DNA from 3 places in the Pseudomonas sp. zfem002 genome. Region 2 is predicted to be linked to each of the others. Evidence: predicted binding sites of a transcription regulator. Region 2 holds the regulator's gene; each other region holds the start of a gene.
The links. Region 2 encodes FliA, which starts transcription of late flagellar genes. Its sites were predicted from a motif close to CTAAAGTTTNNNNNNNNNNNGCCGNTAA; they were not measured.
Positions count from the first base shown of each region.

Region 1: motA (flagellar motor stator protein MotA) is a predicted target of FliA. The motif match lies at 1,693-1,720, and genes of this name have one in related genera.
Region 3: RTI28_RS02575 (methyl-accepting chemotaxis protein) is a predicted target of FliA. The motif match lies at 3,578-3,605, and genes of this name have one in related genera.

Region 1 covers NZ_JAVYJH010000016.1:117,473-122,757, reverse strand. The annotation lists gene RTI28_RS18790 (rhodanese-like domain-containing protein) at 1-72, opposite strand, end outside; gene RTI28_RS18785 (HDOD domain-containing protein) at 119-1,654, opposite strand; gene motA (flagellar motor stator protein MotA) at 1,786-2,637, shown strand; gene motB (flagellar motor protein MotB) at 2,641-3,666, shown strand; gene RTI28_RS18770 (TIR domain-containing protein) at 3,886-4,356, opposite strand; gene rsgA (small ribosomal subunit biogenesis GTPase RsgA) at 4,518-5,285, opposite strand, start outside.
Region 2 covers NZ_JAVYJH010000001.1:282,654-287,938, reverse strand. The annotation lists gene RTI28_RS01270 (chemotaxis protein CheA) at 1-546, opposite strand, end outside; gene RTI28_RS01265 (protein phosphatase CheZ) at 559-1,347, opposite strand; gene RTI28_RS01260 (chemotaxis response regulator CheY) at 1,367-1,741, opposite strand; gene fliA (RNA polymerase sigma factor FliA) at 1,848-2,588, opposite strand; gene fleN (flagellar synthesis regulator FleN) at 2,585-3,418, opposite strand; gene flhF (flagellar biosynthesis protein FlhF) at 3,539-4,855, opposite strand; gene flhA (flagellar biosynthesis protein FlhA) at 4,867-5,285, opposite strand, start outside.
Region 3 covers NZ_JAVYJH010000001.1:572,401-577,685, reverse strand. The annotation lists gene gbcB (glycine-betaine demethylase subunit GbcB) at 1-595, shown strand, start outside; gene RTI28_RS02580 (hypothetical protein) at 599-1,489, opposite strand; gene RTI28_RS02575 (methyl-accepting chemotaxis protein) at 1,894-3,519, opposite strand; gene RTI28_RS02570 (hypothetical protein) at 3,787-4,014, shown strand; gene RTI28_RS02565 (cell division protein ZapA) at 4,011-4,313, shown strand; partial or broken gene RTI28_RS30220 (cache domain-containing protein) at 4,435-5,285, shown strand, end outside.

The DNA.
Region 1 (5,285 bases), on a different contig from region 2:
TTCCGCCGAGTCGAGGCGTGGCAACAGGTCCGCCGGTTCGATCACCAGGGGCAAGCCAGAGAAGTCGGTCATCCAGATACTCCAGATCGGATCAGAGGGTGGCGATTGTAGCGCAGGGTCAGGCGCTGCGGTTGCTGAAGGTGGCGAGGGCACGTTCCAGGCACTGCGCGGTCCTGGCGAAGGCCTGCACGCTGACTTCCGAGAACGGTCCGCCACCCTGGTCGGCCATCAGCACCATCACCACCTTGCCGTTGTTCGACAGCGAACGCAGGAGCAGGTGCTCCCCGCGAAACAGCGCGCGCAGACTGGCGGGCAGCAGGGCGGAGAACTGCGCGTGGTTCTGCGGGGTCAGGCGCAATTGCGCGGATTGCGCCAGCAGGCGCTGCAGCAGCTTGCTCTGGGTGACCGGCACGGTGAGGTTGGCCGCCTGCGCCGGTATCCCGGCCAGTTGATGGACGCGCAGGAAACTCTGCGTCCTGTCGCTCATCAGCAGCAGGATCCGTTTCATCCCGCAGGCTTGCAGGGCGTCGCGGGCATAGCCGGTCAGGTGCATGGCGTTGGAGAACGGGCTGGGCTCGCTGAGCAGCTCGGCGCAGAACTTGCGCCAGTCGCCGAGGGCCTTGGTGTCCGGCGTCCCCGCCTGCTGCATGCCGCGGGGCACGTAGCAGGCATCCCACGGCCAGAGCAGCATCTGCGCTGGATGGAACACCCCCTCGAGCGCGTGCTTGCGCGCGCTCTGCGCGGCCTGATGGTGGCTCTGGCCCTGGACATCCTCCAGCGGCACCTGCAGGTAGAGCGCGATCAACTGTTGCCAGCGCTGAATGTGCGTGCCGGTCCACGCATGCTGCGACGCCAGGGCCAGGCCGTTGGCCAGCAGCACGGTATTGGCCGGGTGGTTGAGCCAGCGGCGCAACGCCGGATCGGCGTCCAGGCGCTGTTGCTGGCGCAGCGGGTTGTGGTCGCGGGCGATATGCATGACCTTGACCAGCAGCCGGCGCTCTTCCTGCAGCAGGTGGTAACCCTGGGTGACCCAGGTCGGCAGGCGCCAGAACTCGGCCAGGGCCTGGCACAGGCCGAGCAGGCGCACGCCGAACAGTTCCCGCTCCACTTTCGGTGCCGGCTCGCCGCGGTGCACCACGCGCAGTTCCCACTCCTCCAGCAATTGCGGGTGGGTCAGGGCAAGTGGCCAGAGCGGTGCAAGAAACAGCAGGCTGCCCCAGTGAATGTCCTGCCAGAGGCGGGCGAGACGGCTGGCGAACATGCCGCTGGCCTGCTGGCTCGCATGCTGGCTGATCATCTGCAGTTGGCGCAGGGCCAGGGGAATCTCGTTGGCCGGCGCCGTGGGCAGGCGCTCCACCAGCGACTCGACGCGGGCCAGGCCCAGGCGATTCAGCGCAACTTCGAGGTTTTCCGCCGGCTCGGCGATGCTGGCGTGGGTATGGCGATTGGCTTCGCGCATCACACTGAGCACCAAAGCCGGACTATCCTGCATGACTTCGGCAATGTCGCGCAGCGACCGGCGACTGTCCGCGATGGCGGTTTTCACGCGGTCGTGGCTATGGCAGGGAACCGGAAGGTGAGTGCTATCCAGTCGTTTGATCCAGGCGTCGAGAGTCTTCGGATTCGTAGTTGGCACGATGGTTTCACTAGGCATGCTGGAATTGGGCCAAGCTGGCTTTTCGCCTTGACTGGCTATAGTCTGGCGCAGAACTGCCGATAAGTAGAAGAAGAGTTTTACGAACTTCCGCCCCCGACCCGAGACCCGACAGTAAGTGCTTTCTATCTATGGCTAAAATTATCGGCATCATCGTCGTATTCGCGAGCGTGCTTGGCGGATACGTGCTCTCCCACGGCAAGATCGCGGCCCTGATCCAGCCTTTCGAGGTGCTGATCATCGGCGGCGCTGCGTTCGGTGCATTCCTCCAGGCCAACCCTGGCTACATGACCATGCATGTGGTGAAAAAGTCGCTGAGCATGTTCAGCAGCCGCTTTTCCCATGCCTTCTATATAGAAGTGCTCGGTCTGGTCTACGAGATCCTCAACAAGAGCCGCCGCGAAGGCATGATGGCGATTGAGGGCGACATCGAGGATGCCGCCGCCAGTCCCATCTTCGCCAAGTACCCGGCGGTGCTGAAAGACGAGCGCATGACCGCGTTCATCTGCGACTACCTGCGCATCATGTCCACCGGCAACATGGCCCCCCACGAGCTGGAAGGCCTGTTCGACATGGAGCTGCTGAGCCTGAAGGAAGAGCTGGAGCACCCGTCCCATGCGGTGACCGGTATCGCCGACGGCATGCCCGGCTTCGGTATCGTCGCGGCGGTACTGGGTATCGTGGTGACCATGGCGTCCCTCGGTGACGGCGACCAGAAGTCCATCGGCCTGCACGTCGGTGCGGCGCTGGTCGGTACCTTCTTCGGTATTCTCGCGGCCTACGGCTTCTTCGGTCCGCTGGCGCACTCGCTGGCCCATGACGCCAAGGAAGAGCTGAATACCTACGAAGCGATCAAGGCTTCCCTGGTGGCTTCGGCTTCCGGCATGCCGCCGTCGCTGGCGGTCGAGTTCGGGCGCAAGGTGCTCTATCCGAAGCACCGTCCGAGCTTCGCCGAGCTGGAACAAGCAGTCCGCGGTCGCTGATCCATGGAAAACAATCAGCCGATTATCATCAAGCGCGTCAAGCGCTTCGGCGGCGGTCACCACGGCGGTGCGTGGAAGATCGCCTTCGCCGACTTCGCCACGGCGATGATGGCGTTCTTCCTGGTGCTCTGGCTGCTGTCCACGGCCACGCCGGAACAGAAGATCGCCATCGCCGGCTACTTCAAGGACCCGATCGGGTTCTCCGAAAGCGGCACGCCGTACATCATCGACCTCGGTGGTTCGCCGCAGCTGGCGCCGGAAAAGACCATCAACCCGGAAGAGAAGGCCGAGCCGACGCCGGAAAGCAGCGTGATCAGCCCCGAGCAGGCCGAGAGCCTGGCCGAGCAGGTGGAGCGCGAGCGTCTCGAACTGGTCCTGCAGGAGCTGCAGAACAAGGTCGAACAGAGCCCCGATCTGCAGAAGTTCAAGGACCAGATCCTCTTCGAGATCACCCAGGACGGCCTGCGCATCCAGATCGTCGACGCCGAGAACCGGCCGATGTTCGACCTGGGCAGCGCGCGCCTGAAACCGTATTTCGAAGACATCCTGCTGGCCATGGCCGACACCATCAAGACGGTGCCGAACAAGATCAGCGTCAGCGGCCACACCGACGCCAAGCCGTATGCCGGCAGTGGCGAGTACGGCAACTGGGAGCTGTCGGCCAACCGCGCCAACGCCGCGCGGCGTGCGCTGGTCGCTGGTGGCTATCCGGATGGTCAGGTGGCGCGGGTGGTGGGTTATGCCTCGTCGTCGCTGTTCGACCGCGAACATCCGCTGAATCCGGTCAACCGGCGCATCGACATCGTCGTGCTGACCAAGAAGGCGCAGCGGGCCATCGAAGGCGAGCAATCGGCGCCGGACAATCCCGCCCCGGATGCCGCCGCACCGGGCGCGCCGGCCCAACCAGGTGCCGCGGCGCCGGCACCGCAGCCGGAAGCCGAACCGCTGCAGCCCCATGAGCTGCGCGAGAAGCTGAACATCTTCGAGGACGGTACCCTGAAGATGGATGAGCCTGGCAAGAAGCAGTAAGCGCCAGCTTAAAAAAGCCCGCCCGGAGTGATTCGGGCGGGCTTTTTTCATGGGGCTGTCATCTGTCCTCGTAGGAGCGTGGCTTGCCTGCGAAGGACCGGGCCACGGTCCCCAGACACATCACAAGCGGGACTGCTGCGCAGCCCTTCGCGGTGGTTCGTCACACGACAAGCCACGCTCCTACGGCGGCAGTGCAGGCATGCGGTGTATTGCATGTCGTCAGAAGCCCCGGCGCAGGCGGGCCTTGAGATCGGTGTGGAAGAACTCCGCGTTGTTGCGGTTGGTCTCGCCGGCATCCTTGCTGATGGCGCGGCGGAAGGTCTGCTCGTCATGGTAGGCGCTGACGAACAGGTCGATATGCTCGCGCCGGGTCAGGGTGGGCCAGCGCTCCAGGTAGCTGGGCAGGCTGCCTTCGCATTGATAGAAGGCCAGGCGGCGGTTCAGCTGGGTCGCGCTGCCGAGGCTGAAGGGGATCCACCATTCATCCAGGCCGCCCTGGCCGAGCACGGTGATCATGTGGGTGCAGGCATTGATATTGGTGTTGAGCAGGGTGCAGGTATCGTCGGTGGTCTGCTGGGCCTGCGGGTCGAACAGTTCGAGGCAGGTATTGATACCTTCGAGCTTGAGCCGTTCGTTGATCACGAACGCATCGAGGCGGTCAGGGTGGCGGTAGCTGATGAATACAGGCATCACGAAGCGTCCTTTCTGGTGAAAGCGGCGACGATCAGTGAATTCCTCAGGCCCGGCAATAGATGGCTGGAAACAAAGAATGGTCCTACGTTTCCGTGTGAATAGCCCTACAGATAAAGCTTACAAGCGGTATTCCCGGCCAGGGCAATACCGCTGTGCACTCAGTAGCTGTCCTGCGGCAGGCTGGCGATGATCGAGCGGTAGCTGTTCATCCGCTGCTGCTGGATGCGCCCGTCTTCCAGGGCCTTGAGCAGGGCGCAGCCGGGTTCGCGGTCATGCTTGCAGTCGCGGAAGCGGCAGCTGCCGAGCAGGTCGGCGAACTCGATGAAGCCGGCTTCGACATCGTCGCGGCTGACATGCACCAGGCCGAACTCGCGGATACCGGGGGAGTCGATCAGCTCGCCGCCGCCGGGGAAGTGGTAAAGGCGCGCGGTGGTGGTGGTGTGCTGACCCTGGCCGGACCATTCCGACAGCGCGCCGACCCGGGTCTGCACCTCGGGCAGCAGGCTGTTGACCAGCGACGACTTGCCGACCCCGGACTGGCCGACGAACACGCTGATATGGCCGTCGAGCATCTTCTGCAGTTGCTCCATGCCATTGCCGTGGTGCGCCGACACTTCCAGCAGCGGATAGCCCAGCTGCCGGTACACCGCCAGCAGGGCATTGAGCGCCGGACCGTTCTGTTCGTCGATCAGGTCGGCCTTGTTCAGCAGCAGCAACGGGCAGATGCCGGCATGCTCGGCCGCCACCAGGTAGCGGTCGATCAGGTTGGCGTGGGGCTCCGGCGCTGGGGCGAAGACGATCACGATCAGGTCGACGTTGGCCGCCACCGGCTTCAACTGGCCGCGGCTGTCGGGACGGCACAGCTCGGTGCTGCGGGGCAGTTGCGCGACGATCACGCCGATGCCCTGGTTGCCGGCACGCCAGAC
Region 2 (5,285 bases):
GTTTTCGTCCTGCGCCTGCGCGGCGTCATGCACGGCGCTCAGCGAGTCGAGCAACTGCTCGAATTCGCTGTCGGTGATGTCACCGGCGGCACTGGCGGCGGGTTCGGGCTCCGGCTCCGCCGCGACAGGCGCGGGTGCGGCGGCCGCTTCGGCGCCGGCAGGCTCGGCCAGGCGCGCCAGGGCACCGAGCAGTTCCGGCGTGGCCGGGGTGATATCGCTGCGCTCGCGAACCTGGCCGAACATGCTGTTGACCGTGTCCAGGGCTTCCAGGACCACGTCCATCAGTTCGGCATCGACCCGGCGCTCTCCCTTGCGCAGGATGTCGAAGACGTTCTCGGCGATATGGCAGCACTCCACCAGCTCGTTGAGCTGGAGGAAGCCGGCGCCCCCTTTTACAGTGTGAAAACCGCGAAAGATTGCATTGAGCAGGTCGGCATCATCCGGACGGCTTTCCAGCTCGACCAGTTGTTCGGACAGTTGCTCAAGAATTTCGCCGGCCTCTACCAGGAAATCCTGCAGGATTTCTTCATCGGCGCCGAAGCTCATCAAACGTGCTCCCTAAAAACCCAGGCTGGACAGCAGATCATCGACATCGTCCTGACCGGACACGACGTCTTCCCGTTTATCGGCATGAATCTGTGGTCCTTCACCCCGAGTCGGATTTTTGTATTGGTCACTCTCGGCAAGCATTTCCTGGCGGTCATGCTCGATACCGGCGAAGCGGTCGACCTGACTGGCCATCAACACGAGCTTGAGCAGATTCTTTTCGACTTCAGTGACCAGCGAAGTCACGCGCTTGATCACCTGGCCGGTCAGGTCCTGATAGTCCTGGGCCAGAAGAATGTCGTTGAGGTAACCGCCGACCTTGTGGCTGTCCTCGGCACTGCGTGCGAGGAACCTGTCGACACGCTGGACCAGCTCGCGAAACTCCGGCGCCGCCACTTCCTTGCGCATGAAGCGCTGCCAGTCGATCTGCAGCGCGCGGGCTTCGTCGCCCAGCTCGTGGAGCACCGGGGTGCCTTGCTCGACCAGGTCCATGGTGCGATTGGCCGCCGCCTCGGTGAGCTTGACCACATAGGCCAGGCGCTCGGTGGCGTCGGTGATCTGGGACATTTCCTCGGCCTGCGGGCCGTTGGTGTCGATCTGGAAGCTGACGATCGCACTGTGCAGTTCGCGCGTGAGTTTGCCGACTTCCTGGTACAGGCCGCGGTCACGGGTCTGGTTCAGCTGATGGATCAGTTGCACCGCGTCGCCGAACTGGCCTCGTTCGAGGCTCGCGACCAGCTCCTGGGCATGTTTCTTCAGGGTCGACTCGAAGTCGCCCAAAGATGATTCTTTATGGTCCATAGCGCCCCCGTTGCACGCCTCAGCCGTTGACGCGTTCGAAGATCTTGTCGATTTTCTCTTTCAGCACCTGGGCGGTGAAAGGCTTGACCACATAGCCGTTGACGCCAGCCTGGGCCGCTTCGATGATCTGCTCGCGCTTGGCTTCGGCAGTCACCATCAGCACGGGCAGGTGTTTCAGACGCTCTTCGGCGCGCACCTTGCGCAGCAGGTCGATACCGGTCATGCCAGGCATGTTCCAGTCGGTGACCAGGAAGTCGAAGTTGCCGGTTTCCAGCATGGGCAGCGCGGTAGTGCCGTCGTCGGCCTCGTGCGTGTTGGTGAAGCCCAGATCACGCAACAGGTTCTTGATGATCCGCCGCATCGTCGAAAAGTCGTCAACGATGAGGATTTTCATTTCTTTGTTCAATTAGACCTCCAAGCAGTCTTTAACGCGCTCAGCGCTGAACGCGCGTTCAATCAATTCCGGCTACCACGTTGTCACGACTGCATCGAACCTGCGTTCAACGCGCCCGCCATTCCCCCAGCCGACTGCGCAGACGGGCCGCGCACTGGCTATGCAACTGGCTGACGCGCGACTCGCTGACCCCCAGGACCTCACCGATTTCCTTGAGGTTCAGCTCTTCGTCGTAGTACAGCGCCAGGACCAGACGCTCGCGTTCCGGCAGGTTGGCGATGGCATCGGCCAGGGCTGCCTGAAAGCGTTCGTCCTCCAGATCGCGCGAGGGCTCGAGCTGGGCACTGGCGCCATCCTCGTGCAGACCTTCATGCTCGCCGTCCTGCAACAGGTCGTCGAAGCTGAACAGGCGACTGCCCAAGGTATCGTTCAAAATCCCGTAGTAATCATCGAGACTCAATTGAAGTTCGGCAGCAACCTCGTGATCTTTAGCGTCACGGCCGGTTTTTGCTTCAATTGCACGAATCGCGTCGCTGACCATGCGGGTATTGCGGTGTACCGAGCGCGGCGCCCAGTCGCCCTTGCGCACTTCGTCGAGCATGGCGCCACGGATGCGGATACCGGCATAGGTCTCGAAACTGGCGCCCTTGCTCGAGTCGTATTTGTTGGCGACTTCGAGCAGACCGATCATCCCGGCCTGGATCAGATCCTCCACCTGCACGCTGGCCGGCAGCCGCGCCAGCAGGTGATAGGCGATCCGCTTGACCAATGGGGCGTAACGCTCGATCAGTTCGTACTGGGCGTCACGGGAGGCCTTGCTGTACATACGGTAGCCGCTCGCGCTCATAGCACAGGTCCCGCGCTGGTAGGTTGCACCAGACGTTCGACGAAAAATTCCAGGTGTCCGCGCGGGTTGGCCGGCAGCGGCCAGCTATCGACCTTCTGGGCGATCGCCTTGAAAGCCAGCGCGCACTTGGAACGCGGGAAGGCTTCATAGACCGCTCGCTGCTTCTGCACCGCCTTGCGCACGCACTCGTCGTAGGGCACCGCACCGACGTATTGTAGGGCGACGTCGAGGAAGCGATCCGTGACCTTGGTCAACTTGGCGAACAGATTGCGCCCTTCCTGCGGGCTTTGCGCCATGTTGGCGAGCACGCGGAAGCGGCTCATGCCGTAGTCGCGGTTGAGCAGCTTGATCAGGGCGTAGGCGTCGGTGATCGAGGTCGGTTCGTCGCAGACCACCAGCAGGACTTCCTGGGCGGCGCGGACGAAGCTGACCACCGAGTCACCGATACCCGCGGCGGTGTCGATCACCAGCACGTCGAGGTTGTCGCCGATTTCGCTGAAGGCCTGGATCAGCCCGGCGTGCTGCGCCGGAGCCAGGTGCACCATGCTCTGGGTGCCCGAGGCCGCCGGGACGATGCGCACACCGCCGGGGCCCTGGAGGAGGACGTCGCGCAGCTCGCAACGGCCTTCGATGACGTCGGCCAACGTGCGCTTGGGGGTGAGCCCGAGCAGTACGTCGACATTGGCCAGGCCAAGGTCGGCGTCCAGCAGCATGACGCGACGACCGAGCTCGGCCAGTGCCAGCGAGAGGTTCACCGACACGTTGGTCTTGCCAACGCCACCTTTGCCGCCGGTCACGGCGATCACCTGTACGGGATGCATGCTACCCATATTTGTTCTTTACCTTGTCTTGCTTAGACCGAGGCCACATGACGGGCCGCGCTGGCTACAACCGCGAACTGCCACGCGGACCCTGTGATGCAGGTACTTTGCAACTGATACATATCCACCTCAGCCGACTCGCTTGCCGTCACTGTGGTACAGGTCGGCGAACATGTCGGCCATGGCCTCTTCGCTCGGCTCGTCCTGCATCTGCACACTCACCGCGCGGCTCACCAACTGGTGCCGCCGTGGCAGGTGCAGGTCGTCAGGAATGCGCGGGCCATCGGTGAGATAGGCCACCGGCAATTCGTGACTGATGGCCAGGCTGAGGACTTCGCCCAGGCTGGCGGTTTCATCGAGTTTGGTCAGGATGCAGCCGGCCAGGCCGCAGCGCTTGTAGCTGTGGTAGGCGGCGGTCAGCACCTGCTTCTGGCTGGTGGTGGCCAGGACCAGGTAGTTCTTCGCCTGGATGCCGCGACCGGCCAGGGTTTCCAGTTGCATGCGCAGGGCCGGGTCGCTGGCCTGCAGGCCAGCGGTATCGATCAGCACCACGCGCTTGCGCAGCAGCGGGTCCAGCGCCTGGGCCAGGGACTGGCCGGGATCGACATGGGTCACCGAGACATTGAGGATGCGCCCGAGGGTCTTCAGCTGCTCCTGGGCGCCGATGCGGAAACTGTCCATGCTCACCAGGGCCAGGTTCTGCGCGCCGTACTTGAGCACGTAGCGCGCGGCCAGCTTGGCCAGGGTGGTGGTCTTGCCCATGCCGGCCGGACCGACCATGGCGATCACCCCGCCCTCCTCGATCGGCTCGGCTTCCGGCACATGGATCATCCGCGCCAGGTGCGCCAGCAGCATGCGCCAGGCGTGGCGCGGGTCGACGATGTCCTGGGTGAGGTCGAGCAGGTCGCGCGACAGCGGCCCGGACAGGCCGATGCGCTGCAGGCGACGCCAGAGGTTGGCCTGGTGCGGCTTGGCGCCCTGCAGCTGGTTCCAGGCCAGCGAGCCGAGCTGGACTTCCAGCAGCTCGCGCAGGCCGGACAGCTCGGAGCGCATCGAATCGAACAGGCGCTGGTCGATGGCCGGGGCCGCCGGGGCGGCGACCGGGGCCGGCGCCAGCTCTTCGAGACGGGGCTCGACCAGCGGCTCGGAGGCGGTCAGCGGCAGGCCGGCGAACAGCTGGCGGTTGCCGGTATCGGTGTCGTTGCGGCTGCTCAGCTCGGCCTGGGCGGTGGCGATGCGCGATTCGGTCTTGCGCAGCTCGTCTTCCAGCTCGACGTTGGGCACCCGCGGCGCGAGAGCGGACAGCTTGTAGTCCAGCGCAGCCGTCAGCTCGACACCGCCAGCAATCCGTCGGTTGCCGATGATGGCGGCATCAGCCCCCAGCTCATCGCGAACCAGCTTCATGGCCTGACGCATATCGGCGGCGAAAAAACGCTTAACTTGCATAACCCACTACCTCAGCCGTTGGGGCCCACTGTGGCAACGATGGTGACTTGCTTGTTGTCAGGTATTTCCTGATACGCCAAAACATGCAAATTCGGTACAGCCAGGCGACCGAAGCGCGACAGCATCTGACGGATCGGCCCTGCAACCAGCAGGATGGCCGGCTGACCTTGCATCTCCTGACGCTGGGCAGCCTCGATCAACGAACGCTGAAGCTTTTCAGCCATGCTCGGCTCAAGAAGAACACCGTCTTCCTGACCTTGCCCGGCCCTTTGCAGACTATTGAGCAAAATCTGTTCCAACCTTGGCTCAAGGGTGATCACAGGCAGCTCGGACTCAGTGCCGACAATGCTTTGCACGATGGCGCGACACAATCCGACGCGGACTGCGGCAACCAGGGCGGCGGTATCTTGACTCTTGCTCGCATTGTTGG
Region 3 (5,285 bases), 290 kb from region 2:
CGAGCTGGAGCACATGGCCTCGCGGATCGAGAACTTCAGCCTGCACATCATCTGCGAGAAGCATGGCCTGGGCGAGCCGTGGGCCGGTTATCGCGGCTACCTGAACCACAAGCTGATGGAGCTGATCGCCCCCGACTTCATGGAGCGCGAGATCTTCTGCTGCGGCCCGACGCCCTACATGACCGCGGTCAAGCGCCTGCTGGAAGGCGCCGGCTACGACATGCGCCGCTACCACGAGGAATCGTTCGGCGCCACGCCGCCGGAGGCCAAGGCCGACGCGGTGGAGCATGCCGAGCAGGCGGCGGAAGCGGCCGAGGAAATCAGCGTCGGCGACCTGCACCTGGTGGAGTTCACCGCCACCGGCAAGAGCAGCCGCATTGCCCCCGGCGAGACCGTGCATGCCGCCGCGGCGAAGGTTGGCCTGATGATTCCCAAGGCCTGCGGCATGGGTATCTGCGGCACCTGCAAGGTGCTCAAGCTGGGTGGCGAGGTGGAGATGGAGCACAACGGCGGGATCACCGACGAAGACGTGGCCGAAGGCTACATCCTCTCCTGCTGCAGCGTGCCGAAGGGAGATGTGCGCATCGAGTACTGAGCTTCAGTACAGGGTGAAGTGCAACGGGTTCCACATCACCACCAGCACCATGAAGGCCGCGAGCAGAAGCAAGCGGCCTTTGGCTTTCAGGGGCGTGTCGGAGAAGGCGAAGAACTGTGCGTGGCCGTACAGGCCCATGCTGCCGATCATGCTCAGCGCGAGCAGCAGCAAGGCCGTCGTCCCCAGCCCGGGGATGAACCACTCCCCGAGCATTTTCAGGCCCGTCACGGTATCCACGGCCGGTATCGCCGAGGCCATCAGCGCCCCCAGCGACATCATCCACAGCGCCGGCACGGTCATGCCGGCGTAGCTGGGGGTTCCGGTGTTGGCGAGCGGTGTCAGGGCGAGCTGCCACAACCCCGCCAGCAAGGCCAGCAAGCCGAAGGCCGGCCAGGAAAAGTCCAGATGGCGCGGTGCGCTGTCCACCTCCAGTTGCACCACCGCGCCCAGGGTCAGCAGGGCGAACACCAGGATCGACGGCAGGGCCAGCAGCGCCTGCCAGCGGTACAGCAGGGGTGGCCCGAGAAAGGCCAGCAGCGCCGCGCCGACCAGCGCCAGCACGGCCCAGTTGACGGGCATGCCGGGCAGCAGGTGCTGGGCCATGCGCGTGAGGATTTCCAGATGAATCATGTGCAGTACCAGGCCGATGGGCAGCAGCAGGCGGCTGATGGACCTGTCGCGAAACCGCGCGGGCGCGAGGCTCGCCAGCAGGACCACGGGAATGATCGCCAGCAGCGACTGCCACAGGGTGAGGCCCTGCAGCGGACCGAGAAAACCGATCAGCAGGGGCCCCGGGAGGAAGTTGCTGGTGAACCAGAACGCAGCGGTCTGACGGGGTTGGTCGAGCGTCGTGTGGGAAGATTCGACGGTGCTGCTGGCGGCGGCCTTGTTCATGGGGGTCTCGACGTTCAGAGGAGGGTTGGGACGGCGAGAGGGTAGGGAGTGCGGGGGGAGGATGGCTGAGGGAAATTGATTCAAATCGTGCGGGGGCAAAGCGGTGGATCAGGTGTCCGCGGGGTGGTTTCTGTCGGGAATGGCCGATTTTGTAGGAATTGGTTTTCAGGCTTGGCGTTGGGTGTTGTTCAGTGGTGTAGGTGGGGTTGGGAAATTTCGATGGAATCTGAAATTTTCCTACCTGTGCTGTCGAGGATATGAACCTGTAGGAGCGGGCTTGCCCGCGAAAGGACCGCGTAGCGGTCCCAAAATTGCGTTGTCGACTCGATTTTGGGGCCGCTGTGCGGTCCTTTCGCAGGCAAGCCAGCTCCTACGGGGGTTTTTGCGTGTCTGTCCGTTCGGAATCAGACCCTGAACCGCGCCACCAGCCCGTTCAAGCCCACCGCCAGCCGCGACAGCTCGGCACTGGCCGCGCTGGTCTGGTGCGCGCCGGTCGCCGACTGCACCGACAGGTCGTTTATGTTGACCAGGTTGCGGTCCACTTCCCGCGCCACCTGGGCCTGTTCTTCGGCGGCGCTGGCGATCACCAGGTTGCGCTCGTTGATCTGCGCCACCGCGCCGGTGATGGTTTCCAGGGCGCTGCCGGCACCACGGGCGATGCTCAGGGTCGACTCGGCACGCTCGGTGCTGTTGCGCATCGAGCCCACGGCCTGCTCGGTGCCGCCCTGGATGCTGCTGACCATGCGCTCGATTTCCGCGGTGGACTGCTGGGTACGGTGCGCCAGCGCGCGCACTTCGTCGGCGACCACGGCGAAGCCGCGTCCGGCTTCACCGGCGCGGGCCGCCTCGATGGCGGCGTTGAGGGCGAGCAGGTTGGTCTGGTCGGCCAGGCCGCGGATCACGTCGAGCACCTTGCCGATATCGCGGGACTGCTCGGCCAGGTTGCCCACCAGCACCGAGGTGCTCTGCACGTCAGTGCTCATGCGTTCGATGGCGCTGACGGTCTCCATCACCAGGTCGCGACCGTCGGTGGCCGAGCGGGTCGCCTCGGCGGACGCCTCGGAGGTACTGACCGCGTTGCGTGCCACTTCCTCGACGGCGCTGGTCATCTCGGTGACCGCCGTGGCGGCCTGCTCGATCTCGTTGTTCTGCTGCTGCAGGCCGCGGGCGCTTTCTTCGGTGACGCTGTTCAGCTCTTCCGCGGCCGAGGCCAGCTGGGTGGCGGAACCGGCGATCTGCTGCAGGGTGTCGCGCAGTTGCTCCTGCATCTTCGCCATCGCCTGCTGCAGGCGCGCGGCTTCGTCCTTGCCTTCCGGGCGGATGCTGTGGGTCAGGTTGCCGGCGGCGATCTGCTCGGCCACGCCCAGCACTTCCTCGATCGGCTTGACGATGCTGCGGGTCAGGATGATGGCGCAGAGGAAGGTCAGTACGGTGGCGGCGATCAGCAGTCCGATGACCAGGGTGAAGGCGCTGGTGTACTGGTCGGTGGCGGCCTGGTTGATGTCGCGGGTCTGGTCGGTGTTGATCTGCACCAGCTTGTCCAGGTTCGCGGTGATCTGCTCCATGTTCTGCAGCAGTTCGCGGTTGATCATCTCACGGATCGCCGGCAGGTCGTTGGCCTGGGAGTGCTGGACCATGCGGCTTTCCAGCTGGCGGTACTGGCCGAGGGCCTGGACGTACTGGTTGTACACGTTGCGCTCTTCGTCGCTGGCGATCAGCGGCTCGTAGACCTTGCGCGCGGCGTCGATCTGGTTGTTGCGCTCGGCCAGCTGGCTGACGGTGTTCTGCAGCAGGTCCGCTTCGCGGTTGATCATCAGGCGATAGGACAGGGTGCGCAGGCGCAGGGTCAGCAGGTTGATCTGGTCGAGGGCCTTGATGCTCGGCACGGTGATCTGTTCGATGTCTTCGCCGGCCTGGCGAATCTTGCTCATCTGGGTCAGGGCGAAGGTACCCAGGGCGAGCATCAGCGCGCCGATCAGGGCAAACCCCAACAGCGCACGCGGGGCGATGTTCATGTTGCGTAGGGACATGGTCGGATCCAAATCAAGGGACGCGATCCATGCGCCGAGGGAGAGATTGCTTTTAAAACTATCGGTATTAACCGATCGGACTTGAGGGTTTGTCCTACAAAAAACATCGCCTTTTCCTCGCTTTACCGACCAAATGCAGGAACCGGGTGATCCAGATCAGGTCAATGTGCACCAGCGCGGGGCTCTGGCCCCGATATTTCTGGCGGCTCGGTCACGTTTTCTTTATCGTGTGCGCCCCCGTAATTTCCCCCCTTGGAGACGGCGATCATGCTGGACACCACCCTGAGTCAACTGGAACAACTGGTCGGCGAACTGCTGCAGAAAAATCAGCAGCTGGCCGAGCGCAATGCACAACTGGAGGCCGAACTGGCCCAGGCCAAGGATGAAAACGAAAGCCTGCAACTGAACCTGATGGAGCAGGAAGAAAAGTACGGCGCCACCAACGCCCGCATCCAGGCCCTGATTGAACGTGCCAGCGGTACCGTCAGCGCATGAACGAGTCCGCGCAGACGATCAATGTCGTCTCGATCATGGGCAACGACTACTCGATCAAGGCCCCGGCGGGGCAGGAGCGGGTACTGGCCGAAGCGGTGCGGATGCTCAAGACGTCCCTGGCCGACACCAAGCGCAGCTACCCGTCGCTGATCGGGGACAAATTGCTGGTTCTCGCGGCGCTGAACCTGTGCTCCCAGCAGATCGCCCTGCAGCAGGCGCATCAGCAAACCCTTGACCGTTATCAAGAGCAAGTCAGCGCCACGGTCGAGGCTATCTCCCAGGCAATCGACAACGCCTGATCCCTGTCGTGGGAGCCACCCTTCGCGGCTCCCACTGCCACTTCATCCTTCTCTGCCTGCCAGCGGTGGCGTTGCCGTCAGCGATCCTGACCGATAGGTCTGGAAAAATCGTATACCTCTGATGTATACAATTGGCCTGTCACTTGCAGTACAGGTTCTATTTCTCAGAGGACGACCCATGCAGTTCTGGCGGCGCAGTATTCAATGGCAACTGATCGCAAGCATGGGCGCAGCCCTGTTGGTCAGCATTTTGATCGTGGTTGGCATCTACACCGTGGCGGTCAATCGCCTGACCGAGCGTTACCTGGTCGACACGGCCTTGCCGGCGAGCATTGAGGCGATTCGTAACGACATCGAGCGCATGCTCGGCCGGCCCCTCACCGCTGCCGCCGACATCGCCCACAACACCCTGCTGCGCGACTGGCTGGCCGCCGGGGAAAACCCCGAACAGGCCCCGGCCTTCGTCGACTACCTGCACGCGCTGAAAGAGCAGAACCAGGCGTTCACCGCCTTGTTCGCGTCCACCGTGAGCAACCACTACTACAACGAGAAGGGCCTGGATCGCACGCTAAGTCGGGACAATCCGAAGGATAAGTGGTTCTACGGTTTCATCGATAGTGGCGACAATCGCATGCTCAACATCGATATCGACGGCAGCACCGGCGAGCTCGCGCTGTTCATCGACTATCGGGTGGAGAAGGACGGCAAGCTGGTGGGCATTGCCGGCCTGGGCCTGCGCATGACGGAAATGTCCGAGCTGATCCACAACTTCAGCTTCGGCGAGCGCGGGCGGGTCATGCTGGTGCGTGGCGACGGCCTGATCCAGGTCCATCCGCAGAACGAATTCGGGGGCAAGCGGCACCTGGCGGAGCAGATCGGCGAGGCCGCGGCGCAGGCCGCCCTGGCACCGCATGACGGTTTGCAGAGCAGCCGCTTCGAGCGCGATGGCGAATCCTTCGTCGCCCTCAGCCT